DNA from 4 places in the Priestia sp. ST2 genome. Region 4 is predicted to be linked to each of the others. Evidence: riboswitches for the same ligand, from Rfam matches in the RefSeq annotation. Region 4 holds a riboswitch; each other region holds the start of a gene.

Region 1 (3,167 bases), 190 kb from region 4:
ATGCTTTATTTCGACGCTGCGAAAGCCATGGGCAAACAATTCCTGCTGCTGCATCAGTAGCTTGACCTGCATCCTTGCGATCTATCAATGTCACATCTGCTCCTGCTTTTGCTAAATGATATGCTGTAGAAGCTCCAAGTACCCCAGCTCCAACTACGATGTATGTTTTCATACCAAAACACCCTTTTCTTTCTTCTAATATTCTCATGCTATATGTACGCAACTTTAGCATAGCAAAAAAAGAAGTCACATACTAGGCGAAGCTATCTTGAGCTTATTTTTGAATCTTGCTGACTTTGACATATAGCTCCTTTCATTGTAAACAAAAGCGCAATAAGTTCTTTTACGGGAATTATGGTGAGCTGAAGCAAACCACAAATAGTGATCACCCATATTTAACACTGCGCTTACCGCTTTTTTATTATAGTTTCTGAATAAAAAAATGAAAGAATAAAACCACTATAATATGTAAATAAAAAGAAATAACCATTATTTTAAGGAGAGCGTATGCAATCTTCATTTGTATTATTTTTCATCATTCTTGGTTTACTATTTGGCAAGTGGCGAAGGTATCAAGAATACTATCCTACTTTGCTGTTTTGGGTCACAGGGAATTTGCTTTATGAAGTGCTGCTGTTTCATCACCGCGTATGGGTATTTCACCCTGTAGGTATTGATCACCTTTTTCTACCCGATCACCTAATGGTTTCCCTTGGAATAACTTTAATTATTTATCCGTTTGTTATACCGGTTTTTTTAGGAAGGCTGCCGCTGCATGTAAGCGGCAGGCTGTGGTGGATTCTTTTGTGGGCGCTTTTATTTACTGTGATTGAGTTCATTGCTTATGTTAATCACAGTATCACTCATCATTATGGATGGTCGCTGCTGTGTTCTTTTCTCTTCAACATTGCCACGTTCTCACTTTTAGTCATTCATCAGAAGACAGCACTGGTCGCTTGGATTCTATCTGGAAGCTTCATAGCTTTCTTATTTATTTTTTTTGATATTCCTATGCCTTAACTTTTCATTGACTAGACGGAGGAAAAGGAAATATAATAGGAATTACATTTAAATATAATTTTCCTCTCTGAGAATAGAGGTGCATGAAATCAAGAGTCACTTATTGGAGACTAATGGAGTCTGTGAAGATAAGTAAAAGGGATTTCGTGCCGAAGTATATAAACATCCATTGTGTTCATATACTGGTTCAGTATTGAATAAATGCTGAGCTGTCACAAACCATTTGGTTTGTGGAGAGCTATTGAAGAGATGTTGATGCCTAGAATGTAATAATACTTTATTATTATGAAACCAAGACGCGTGAACATCACTTCACGGGTCTTTTTTGTGTTTTTCTACTGACCATCAAAGTTCAAAGTTATAGTTGAATGATTTAAATGGAGGGATACGGAGTATGTACTTACATGGAACGAGTAAAATTAACAGCAGCAATCATTTAGAAATTGGGCAGTGCGATACGGTCGAACTGAAAAAACAATACGGCACTCCCCTATACATCTACGATCAAGAATTAATTGAAACGAAATGCAAGGCCTTCCATTCAGCCTTTCGAAGAAGCGGATTTTCATATCAAATCGCCTATGCAGGGAAAGCATTTCTTTGTATGGAAATGGCTAGCCTTTTAACGAAGCTTGATATGTCACTAGATGTGGTCTCAGGAGGCGAATTATTTACAGCGTTTGAAGCTGGATATCCAGCTGAACGCATTCATTTTCACGGCAATAATAAAACGATTGAAGAAATGGAAATGGCTCTTGATGCGAATATTGGCTGTTTTGTTGTTGATAACTTTACCGAACTTGAAGTTTTGCATGCCTTAGCAGCTGAGCGCAAACAGAAAGCATCTATTCTTCTGCGTGTTACTCCAGGAATTGAAGCCCATACACATGAATATATTATGACCGGACAGGAAGACTCCAAGTTTGGATTTGGTCTTTCCAATGACCAAGCCATGAAAGCGGTAAGTTCTGCGTTAGAAAAGCCTTACTACGATCTTTTAGGCATTCATTGTCATATTGGTTCGCAAATTTTTGAAGTAGATGGTTTTTCTCGCGCCATTGATATTTTAACTGATTTCTTATTCAGCATTCGTGATAAAATGGAATTTGAAGTAAAAGTTTTAAACGTAGGTGGTGGTTTTGGTATTCGTTATACCGAAAGCGACTCTCCTCTTCCAGTTGAGTATTATGTAGATGCACTGACAGAAAAGCTAAGCCGCACGTTAACTGAACAGAATTATACCCTTCCAGAAGTCTGGATTGAGCCTGGAAGAAGCATCGTAGGAGAAGCAGGTACAACGCTTTATACAATTGGATCAACGAAGGAGATTCCAGGTGTACGAAAATACGTAGGAATTGACGGCGGTATGACCGATAATATCCGTCCTGCTCTTTACGATGCAAAACATGAAGCTGTCTTGGCTAATAGAGTGACGGATAAAAAAGATGAAACAGTATCAATTGCGGGTAAATGCTGTGAATCAGGAGATATGCTTATTTGGGATATTGATTTACCGCGCGTTAATCAAGGAGATTTATTAGCAGTGTCCTCTACAGGTGCCTACAACTATTCAATGGCTAGCAATTACAACCGTATTCCGCGCCCTGCTGTTGTATTTGTAAAAAATGGAGAAGCTCGTCTTGCTGTAGAGCGAGAAACATACGAAGATTTGGTGCGTAAAGATGTAAAGCCAGTCGTTACTACGTATGCAATGAGCAAATAATAGCTGTTCTTGCGTAGTAAAGAAGCTATTGTTGTTTGGAGGAAATCTAACTATGGTTTTAAGTGTATTTAAAACGTACAGATCATCGCTTATTCTGCTTCTCGCTATTTTAATTGGCGGGATAGCAGGATATGCTATCGGGCCGGATGTGGCAGTCGTAAAGCCCTTTGGTGATTTGTTTCTTAATTTAATGTTCATGATTATCGTTCCCCTTGTCTTTTTTAGTGTGGCTTCGGCGATCGCAAACATGAATGAAATGAAGCGTCTTGGTAAAATTATGCTAGGTATCGCCGTTGTGTTTATCGCCACTGCTGCTGTTTCAGCCGTTTTAGGCTTTTTAGGCGCATCACTTTACAATCCGCTACATAATGTAGATACTTCTGCCATTAAAGAATTGATGGGTGACAGTGAAAATACAGCTGAA
Region 2 (3,167 bases), 760 kb from region 4:
ACTAGTTGGTATATTAAGTACGATTGGTTACAGCTGTTATTTATTCGCCCTAAAGGAAGGTCCATCCAGCGTGGTTTATCCAATCATTAGTTTAAATTGTATTGTTGTTTTAATTGGGAGCTTAATTATCTTTAAAGAAAGACTTAAAAAATATCAATTAATAGGAATTATTCTTACTTTATGCGGAATCGTGTTGACTAAGATATAAGTTTTTGCACCAATACCGACAGAAGAACGAACATATAGTGAAATAGGTCTCCCTCTGTATGGCAACTGAAGATGTATATAGTATACATACATAGAAAAAACAGAAAAACTCCCCCAATGCGTTAAGGGAGTTTTTCTGTTTTTAGGAGTTAGCTAAATGATGATTCATCCATCTTGAGCTTTGTGCACCAATCTTGCCTTAATGCATCGATTGAATCGGTCGTTTTAGCTATGCTCTCTCTTCTAATCTGTTTTTATTTATTTCAACAGGTAACGTTAATGCCGCTAGTTTGCAGAACTTCTTCTAGCGCACTTTGCTCTTTATTGCTTAAAGGAACCATTGGCAAACGAACACCGCCAACTTGTATTCCATTTAGATTTAATGCAGCTTTTACTGGTGAAGGACTTGGCGCAATAAATAATGCTCTCATAATTGGAAGCAGATTGCGATGTGTAGCAGCAGCTTTTTGGACATCGCCATTTTTGAAGGCATTAATCATTTCTTGCATATCATTGCCAATGATATGGGAAGCAACTGAAATAACTCCTGCCCCGCCAATTGCTAATACTGGTATTGTTAACCCATCATCGCCGCTGTATAGTGTAAAGTCGCTAGGTGTTTTGCTAATAATCTCTGCCATGGCATCCAAGTTGCCACTTGCTTCCTTAATTGATACAATATTAGGAATCTCTGATAGACGAACAATTGTTTCAACAGAAATGTTAACTACGCTTCGCCCTGGGATATTGTAAAGCATAACTGGTAAAGAGGTTGACTGGGCAATCGTTTTAAAGTGCTGGTACAAGCCTTCTTGAGACGGCTTATTATAGTATGGAGCAACGAGCATAATACCATCGACTCCTGTTTCCTCTGCAAGTTTCGTTAAGCTAATCGAAGCTTGCGTGTTGTTTGAGCCAGTTCCAGCGATGACGTGGACTCTTCCCGCAGCAGCTTCTACCACACATTGGAATAATTTAATTTTTTCTTCTGTGGTTAATGTTGGAGACTCTCCAGTTGTACCAGCTACAACTAAGCTATCTGTGCCATTTGTAATTAAATGCTCAACTAACATTTTCGTCGCGTTAAAATCAATTTCGCCATTCTGATCAAACGGGGTAACCATTGCTGTTAATACTTGGCCAAAATTCATAACTACACACCCTTTATAAATTTTTAAAAATTAGAGGGGTTAGGGCCATTCATAAGAAACGCAAAAAAGCAGCAACGAGGGATTCGTTGCTGCAGTAGAAACAATATTTATCAAAAATAGTTTCCGTGCGTAAGATAGCCCTCCATACAGTTTCCCATATGACAGTTCTGTATTTATTCAACAGCAGAACCAGCTTCAAGAACATGAGATTCTTTCGGCTTCGGCAAATACCCCTTTCCACAATTGTCATTGGATCTCATTCTCCTCAAATTGTATACTTATGATCTTTGCGCCTCTATCCTCACTTCAAAAAATATTGAAATAAGAAAATATTTAATTGAATTTAATATAACAGTAAATTTCCTTTCACGCAAGAATCATTTAAGTATAATTTTATGGAAACCTTGTAATTAAGTCCTTACACTTATTTTTGAGAGAATGACTCCGGATTATTGACTCAAACCCACAATCTCAGTATCACTCATATTACTATTTCACCTTTCTTTTTGCTATTCACCACATGTTTTAACTTACATATTATGCACATCATAAAAAGCCACCCGCTTAGAGTGACTTAGCATTAGGTTTATTCTTTACTTCATCAGGTACGTAATCTAAAAGTACGGATATTATTGTATTAAAATGCCATGGAGTAAGATTGTTGCCAGCACTTTCTTTTAACTCAGTTCTTAGCTTTTCACCCCATATAGGATATTTATTGTTGCTTTTTGCTTCCTCTAACATATAATCGACTACATTTAGTACTTTATAATATTCATTTTCTTTTGCGCTAATATAATAATCCCTTTGTTTATAGTTCATATCTCCAATCCCCTTTTGGTTATTTATGAACAATAAATTTTTTCATAAGATAGCATCAAATTTAGACTATATCTCTTATTTCCTTATAACATCTACATTGATTTAAATAGTTTATAATATCTTGGTTATTTACTTCTTTGATATTATCTCCAAAAAGTTCAACGGCACTTTCTAAATGTTCCCTTTTATTATCAATCGTTAGTACATATCGAAGTGCATCAACTACTGGTGCATTATGGTATGTACGACGAACGAAATACTCTTCGATTGCCTTATTTAAGTATTCTGATTCAGCCTTTCTAAATTTAGCTTCTGACCTTTGAAGGTTCTTTACCTCCATCTCTATCATAAACCCCTCATCCTCTCCAATTTAATTTACTATTTTATTCCCCTACTAGAAGTAAAATAAAACTTAGTTTGTATACAAATTAATATATTTTCTCAAAATAAAAAACACCTGTGAAGACAGATGTTTTTTGTAAACTTAACATATTAAAGGAGAAATGATTTGTCAGCAAAAGGAGGAATCTGATTAGGTACAGTATGTGCTCATTTTTCGTATTTATACGTATTCGAATTAAAGAATAAAATGAGGTTAAGCAAACCCATTGATGTTCGATTTTTGTAAGGTTAAAGGATAGATTAATTTTTGAGGGAATGAGTTGTAGCGTGTAGTCAAATTATTGTTGAGGAAATATAGCTTTATCTTTTAATTGATGCATTGCAGGGACATACTAAAAAATGAGGTGATAATATGGAAATAGATCGAGCTAAGCAAATTCTTTCTTCACCCAAGGAAATTGATGTTCATTACCACGGAGTTCCTATTTGGATTAAAAGTGTAGATGAAACATCAAGTATGGCTACCGTTCATGCGAGAGGAACACATGATGAAGACCGTATGGTTCCAGTCCTTGATTTAGAAGAAAAATAAAAAGTCACAAAGGAAGGATATGGAATTTTCATATTCTTTTCTTCCATCTCCAA
Region 3 (3,167 bases), on a different contig from region 4:
GATCACGTTTCATATTTCGGATACAGCCTTTTGCGTGACGTGTTAATTCCAGAGCTTCTTGGAGACGAAACAAATACCATTTCATACTGGGCAGGAAAACACCTTGCTCGGAAATACCCATTAAATACAATGGATGAAATCGTCGCTTTTTTTAAAGCAGCTTCCTGGGGAACACTGACGCTTGCAAAAAAAGATAAATATTCACTCGAGCTTGAGTTATCAGGTGATGTGGTCAGCAAAAGATTTCAGCAGGAAACTTGTTCGTTTCATCTTGAGTCAGGATTTGTGGCTGAACAGATTCAGCGTCAAAACAACTGCCTAACAGAAGCCTACTTAACACATAAAGAAAAGAACGGAAAAGTGCTGATTTCCGTGCAGTGGGACCGAAAAGATATCTTACCTACCGAAACACGCGCGGAGCGTTATAAAAAGTAGGAAATACGTATATATAAAAGACGTGGAGATACCACGTCTTTTTTCTCTTCTTTATACTTGCACTGCTTGCTGCTCTTCTAATTCAAATGCTACGTGAAGCGTCTCAACAGCTTTTACCATATCAGCATGCGGTACAACTGTAGATACTTTAATTTCAGACGTGCTGACCATCTTCACTTCAATTTTCTCTCCTGCCAGCACTTCAAACATTTCGGCTGCAACGCCTGGATTAGAAATCATGCCAGAGCCGACAATTGATACTTTAGCCAAACCGCTTTCATGTTCAATACGCGTATATCCCAAAGTAGATTTATACTCTTTTAAGACGGCAAGAGCGGCGTCTACGTCTACGGTTTTAATAGAAAATGAGATAGAGAGACGATTATTAGCCGTTACGTTTTGAATAATAATGTCCACATTTAACTGTTCTTTTGCTAATGCTGTAAAAATAGTAGAAAGAGTTTGCAACTCGTTGTTTAACCCTTCAATTGTCACTCGTGAAATATTATCTTCAAACGCAATTCCTCTTACGACTAAGTTTTGTTCCATTGAAACTTCCTCCTCAACAATCGTTCCATTCTCGTTTTCTAAGCTTGAACGCACTTCTAGCGGTACCTGATAATTTTTTGCAAACTCAACAGCGCGCGGATGCAGCACCCCTGCTCCCAAATTAGCTAATTCTAACATTTCGTCATATGAAATAGAGTGAAGCTTACGAGCATCTTCTACATAGCGCGGATCTGTCGTAAACACTCCTGTTACATCTGTATAAATATCACATTTTGCAGCTTTTAATGCTGCGGCAAGAGCTACTGCCGTCGTGTCAGAGCCGCCTCGACCTAATGTTGTAATGCTACCATCTCCTGAACAGCCTTGGAATCCAGCTACTACTACGATTCGGCCTCTATCTAATTGGCTTTGAATACGAGTCGTGTCAATGTGCTGGATTCGTGCATTGCTGTGAACTGCTTCCGTCTGGATACCAGCTTGCCAACCTGTTAGCGAAGTTGCTTCATACCCTTTATATTGAAGGGCCATTGTTAACAGGGAAATCGTTACTTGTTCTCCAGTTGTAAGAAGCATATCCATTTCGCGTTTGCTTGGACTGTCCGTAATATCACTTGCTAATTTCACCAGTGCATCTGTAGTTTTGCCCATTGCCGATACAACAACAACTACTTGGTTACCGCGCTCTGCTTCTTGAATAACACGGTTTGCTACATGTTGGATACGTTCAACAGAACCAACAGATGTTCCACCAAATTTTTGAACGATTAATGCCATAATTTTGTTCATTCCTTTTCAATAAATTTGCATATGCAGGATGATGAGAAGCTAAATTTTTTTACTCAGACAATAAAAAAAGCAATGAGATGAGCTCTCATTGCTTAACGAACGAAAATTATAAAACATAACCGTCCACTGCCGTGAGATAGCTCTCCAAGAATCTACATCTTGACAATCCTACGTTTATTCAACGCAGAACCAGCAATCATTACTATGAGGTAATGTTCACTTCGGCAAATTTCCCTTTCCGCATCATTCATAAGAGCTCATACCCTTCCTGATACGTACTGATTAAATTTGCACCTCTATCTTCACTTCATTTGATGAAGTGTCGTATGAAATTAGTTAATAGCTTATCAAATATTTTCTATTATTTCAAGACTATTTTTGCAATGTTTCATAAATTTTTTCAGCGATGTTTTGAGGAACACCTGAATTTCGAATATCATCAACCGTTGCTTCTTTCAATTTTTTCACCGAACCAAAATACTTTAACAAAGCTTTTTTACGTTTTTCGCCCACTCCCGGAATATCGTCCAGAACAGACTGAAAAGCGGACTTAGAGCGCACTTGACGGTGGAAGGTAATCGCAAAACGGTGAACTTCATCTTGAATTCGCTGAAGCAAATAAAATTCTTGACTATTGCGTTCGAGCGGTATGATTTGAGGAGGCTCACCAATCATCAGGTTGGAGGTTCTGTGCTTATCATCTTTGACAAGACCTGCTGTAGGCACTAAAAGTCCCAATTCATTTTCGAGAACGTCCTGTACTGCAGCTAAATGCCCTTTGCCTCCATCTACAACAATTAAATCTGGAAGCGGAAGACCCTCTTTTAACGCTCTGGAATACCGTCTGCGAACGACTTCTCTCATGGAACTGTAATCATCTGGTCCCTTTACGGTCTTAATTTTATATTTGCGATATTCTTTCTTTTCCGGTTTCCCATCAACAAAAACAATCATCGCAGAAACGGGATCTGTCCCTTGAATATTTGAATTATCAAATGCTTCAATCCGATAAGGAGCGGCAATTCCAAGCTCTTCTCCTAACCGTTCAACTGCGCCAACCGTGCGCTCTTCATCTCGTTCAATTAAATAGAATTTTTCACCGAGCGCAATTTTTGCATTTTTACACGCAAGTTCTACTAATTCTTTCTTTTTGCCTCGCTTTGGATGCTGAACCTCTACTTCTACTAATTTCTCAGCCAACTCTGCATCAATCGTTGCTGGAACCATTACTTCTTTTGGCTTAATATTTTTGGCATAAAACTGACCGATAAAAGTTAAGAAATCTTCTTCTGGCTCTTTATAAAAAGGAAACATAGAAACTTCTCGCTCAATTAACTTCCCTTGGCGAATAAAGAAAACTTGAACACACATCCAGCCTTTATCATAAGAATAGCCAAACACATCTCGATTGACAAAATCATTAAACGTTACTTTTT
Region 4 (3,167 bases):
CACACTTTTGTGTAAACAAAGGTGACAAATGACAAAAAAGACTAAATCTTGGTAGATTTAGTCTTTTTGCTTATGATGAGTGTGATTTAGTTACAATCATTCTTGATGCGGATGGAATTAATAGTGAAAGAATGATTAAGCAGGCTATTAGTGACCCTACCATTGAAATACCGTTCATTGAAAAAGAATACCATAGAGCGGACATACCCTTTGGCGCATATGATCCCCAAAAAATAATGCCCGCAATAAAGTGCCAGAAATACCGTGCGAAGCTGCCGATAACAAGGGATAAAACAATCAAAACAAAAGCTTTTGATCTGTTATTGTTAGCTAAATTTGTTTTAATAGATTGCGAAAAAATACCTCCAAAACCTATAAAAGCAAAAGCCACAATATATTCAATAAACGTTTGTAGCGCTGTTAAAATATAAGCCGTTCCTGTTGCCAACTGCAACAGCCCCCATAATAGACCAGATAGAGCCCCGCCTTTTACTCCCCAGCGAAAGCACATAATAAAAATGGGCACCATGGAGAACGAAATACTCACAGCCGTTGCAATCTTAATGGAAGGCAAAAGATCAAGTAGAAGTGCTAATGCTGCAAAAATAGCTATTTCAATTTTAGCCTGTAAAGGTAATGCTTTATTCACGTTTCTCACTCCTGTTTTTGAATCATTCATATCAAACGGTTTACACAGGAGTAAGCAAATATATGCTACTATTCCCACATTCCTACGCTAGCGTTAACTAACAGGTTCGAAGGGTCTGAACAATTTGTTCACTCTCAGCACGGCGGCTCCCCCTGTGGTACGTTCGGATATTTATGTAGTATTATGACAACATTCATTATACCATATGTAGCAAAATAGATTCGAGAGATTTCAAAGATGTTTCTATTTTCTGAATCTATTTTTTATAATGACAATCGTTTTAGTATTTGGTATACTTCTTTTATGTCAAATGAATATAAAAAACCCTCATCCTAATCGATGAGGTAGAGGTCGCAGTTTTTAATAGTAAAGCAACGGAAATGCAGAGAACATTGAGGATGTTGCTTGAAAGGAAAAATTGCCGAAGTTTAGATCACTTCTCGGTTGATTTAAGCTGGGGCTGTCTCCGAACAGGAACAGAACTGTCACATCATGCGAGTGATGTGAAGAGCTATCTTCACGGAAGGTTGACGCGGTTTTCAGATTTAAAAGCGCGCACATATACTGCGGGCTTTTTTTATGTTATCCCGTCTCTTTCCGTACATTCGAAAGGAGTATTTATCTATGCAAGAGCAGCAAGAATTAAAACGTGGGTTGAAATCTCGCCACTTAACGATGATTTCATTAGGAGGAGCCATCGGAACCGGCTTATTCCTAGCAAGTGGTGGAGCAATTCACACAGCAGGACCTGGGGGAGCGCTTTTAGCTTACGCTATCATTGGTGTCATGGTTTACTTTTTGATGACCAGCCTAGCGGAGCTCGCAGCTTATATGCCTGAAGCCGGTTCATTTAGTACGTATGCGTCTCGGTTTGTAGATCCATCCTTTGGTTTCGCTCTCGGCTGGAACTATTGGTATAACTGGGCTATTACGATTGCAGCTGAATTATCTGCTGGAGCCCTTATTATGAAATTTTGGTTCCCAAACTCTTCTTCTATTTTATGGAGTGCCCTGTTTTTATTAATTATGTTTGGGCTTAACTACCTTTCTGTAAGAGGATTTGGTGAATCTGAATTTTGGTTTTCGTTAATTAAAGTAGTAACGGTTATCATCTTTTTAGTTATTGGCATTATGATGATTTTTGGTATCTTTAACAATGAAGCACCAGGGTTTAAAAACTTCACGCTTGGTGATGGACCCATTCACGGTGGATTCTTTACTGTCTTAGGTATTTTTATGGCTGCTGGTTTTTCATTTCAAGGAACAGAGTTGCTTGGAGTCGCAGCTGGAGAAAGTGAAGATCCGGAAAAAACGGTTCCTCGCGCAGTTAAACAAGTCTTCTGGCGCATCTTGTTATTTTATATTTTAGCTATTTTTGTTATCGGGATGCTTATTCCATACACAGCCGATTCATTAGCAAGTGATGATGTGCGAGTAAGTCCATTTACTTTAATATTCGAACGAGCAGGTCTGGCGTTTGCAGCATCAGCTATCAATGCCGTTATTTTAACAGCCGTTTTATCTGCTGGTAACTCAGGTATGTATGCTTCTACGCGTATGCTGTGGAACTTAGCGAAAGATGGAAAAGCACCAAGGTTCTTAGCAAAAGTGAATAAACGAGGCGTTCCAGTGAATGCTTTAATCGCAACGGCACTTGTCGGTACACTTGCATTTGGTGCTTCATTTTTTGGAGACGGTGCGGTATACACGTGGTTACTTAACGCTTCTGGTATGTCTGGTTTTATTGCTTGGTTAGGAATTGCCATCAGCCACTATCGTTTTAGAAGAGCATTTGTTGCCCAAGGTCATGATTTGAGTGAACTTCCATATCATGCAAAACTTTTCCCGTTTGGTCCTATCTTTGCCTTTATTTTATGTGCTGTTGTCATTTTAGGTCAAAACTATTCGGCGTTTATGGGTGATTCGATTGACTGGTACGGTGTACTTGTTTCTTATATCGGACTTCCTTTATTCTTAATTGTTTGGTTAGGATACAAATGGACGAAAAAGTCTAAACTTATTCCGTTAAAAGAATGCCAAGTAACAGTGAAAAAATACGAATAAAAAAAGCTCTCTATTCAAAAGAATAGAGAGCTTTTTTTATGTGATCTGATCAGCAAAATGAAGAGATATATAGGCGGGCTGATTTTTCATAACAAGCATATAACCTTTGAGGGGACGATTACAGTAATCAGCAGCTTCTATATAATAAATACGCTGAACTAACCTGCTTAAATGGGTTACAAAAGATGGAAGTTGATGAGTAGGAATGCTTTGGATGTAGTCTATGATTTCTTGTTTAGTTTGAAGGCCCGAATGGGTACATTCTAACAGATGAAAAAGCGGATCTGCTGCTATAGTAGATAGTTCAGAATTGTGTTTGATTCTATTCAGCTGGATATGCAGTTCTTTTTTTGACCATGTCTTTGGAATAGCTCTTAGATGCTGATATTGAAAACGTGTATTCATGATAGCTAACACCTTTCGTATTAAAATAATAAAACGACTTATTATTTTA

The links. Region 4 has a riboswitch for lysine ahead of AC0KUU_RS07625 (amino acid permease). Riboswitches for the same ligand answer to the same signal wherever they lie in the genome.
Region 1: it holds a riboswitch for lysine, as region 4 does, so the genes downstream of both, lysA (diaminopimelate decarboxylase) here and AC0KUU_RS07625 (amino acid permease) in region 4, are expected to answer to the same signal.
Region 2: it holds a riboswitch for lysine, as region 4 does, so the genes downstream of both, dapA (4-hydroxy-tetrahydrodipicolinate synthase) here and AC0KUU_RS07625 (amino acid permease) in region 4, are expected to answer to the same signal.
Region 3: it holds a riboswitch for lysine, as region 4 does, so the genes downstream of both, AC0KUU_RS00880 (aspartate kinase) here and AC0KUU_RS07625 (amino acid permease) in region 4, are expected to answer to the same signal.

Annotation. Positions count from the first base shown of each region.
Region 1 covers NZ_JBVVNT010000002.1:421,968-425,134, forward strand. The annotation lists gene AC0KUU_RS08560 (NAD(P)/FAD-dependent oxidoreductase) at 1-172, opposite strand, end outside; gene AC0KUU_RS08565 (CBO0543 family protein) at 508-1,020, shown strand; lysine riboswitch at 1,087-1,269, shown strand; gene lysA (diaminopimelate decarboxylase) at 1,415-2,743, shown strand; gene AC0KUU_RS08575 (dicarboxylate/amino acid:cation symporter) at 2,796-3,167, shown strand, end outside.
Region 2 covers NZ_JBVVNT010000002.1:991,869-995,035, forward strand. The annotation lists gene AC0KUU_RS11460 (DMT family transporter) at 1-208, shown strand, start outside; gene dapA (4-hydroxy-tetrahydrodipicolinate synthase) at 471-1,358, opposite strand; lysine riboswitch at 1,486-1,664, opposite strand; gene AC0KUU_RS11470 (hypothetical protein) at 1,923-2,180, opposite strand; gene AC0KUU_RS11475 (hypothetical protein) at 2,242-2,529, opposite strand; gene AC0KUU_RS11480 (H-type small acid-soluble spore protein) at 2,935-3,114, shown strand.
Region 3 covers NZ_JBVVNT010000001.1:177,112-180,278, reverse strand. The annotation lists gene AC0KUU_RS00885 (YslB family protein) at 1-435, shown strand, start outside; gene AC0KUU_RS00880 (aspartate kinase) at 487-1,719, opposite strand; lysine riboswitch at 1,861-2,038, opposite strand; gene uvrC (excinuclease ABC subunit UvrC) at 2,104-3,167, opposite strand, start outside.
Region 4 covers NZ_JBVVNT010000002.1:235,357-238,523, reverse strand. The annotation lists gene thiT (energy-coupled thiamine transporter ThiT) at 71-679, opposite strand; TPP riboswitch at 712-812, opposite strand; lysine riboswitch at 987-1,171, shown strand; gene AC0KUU_RS07625 (amino acid permease) at 1,274-2,713, shown strand; gene AC0KUU_RS07620 (hypothetical protein) at 2,750-3,118, opposite strand.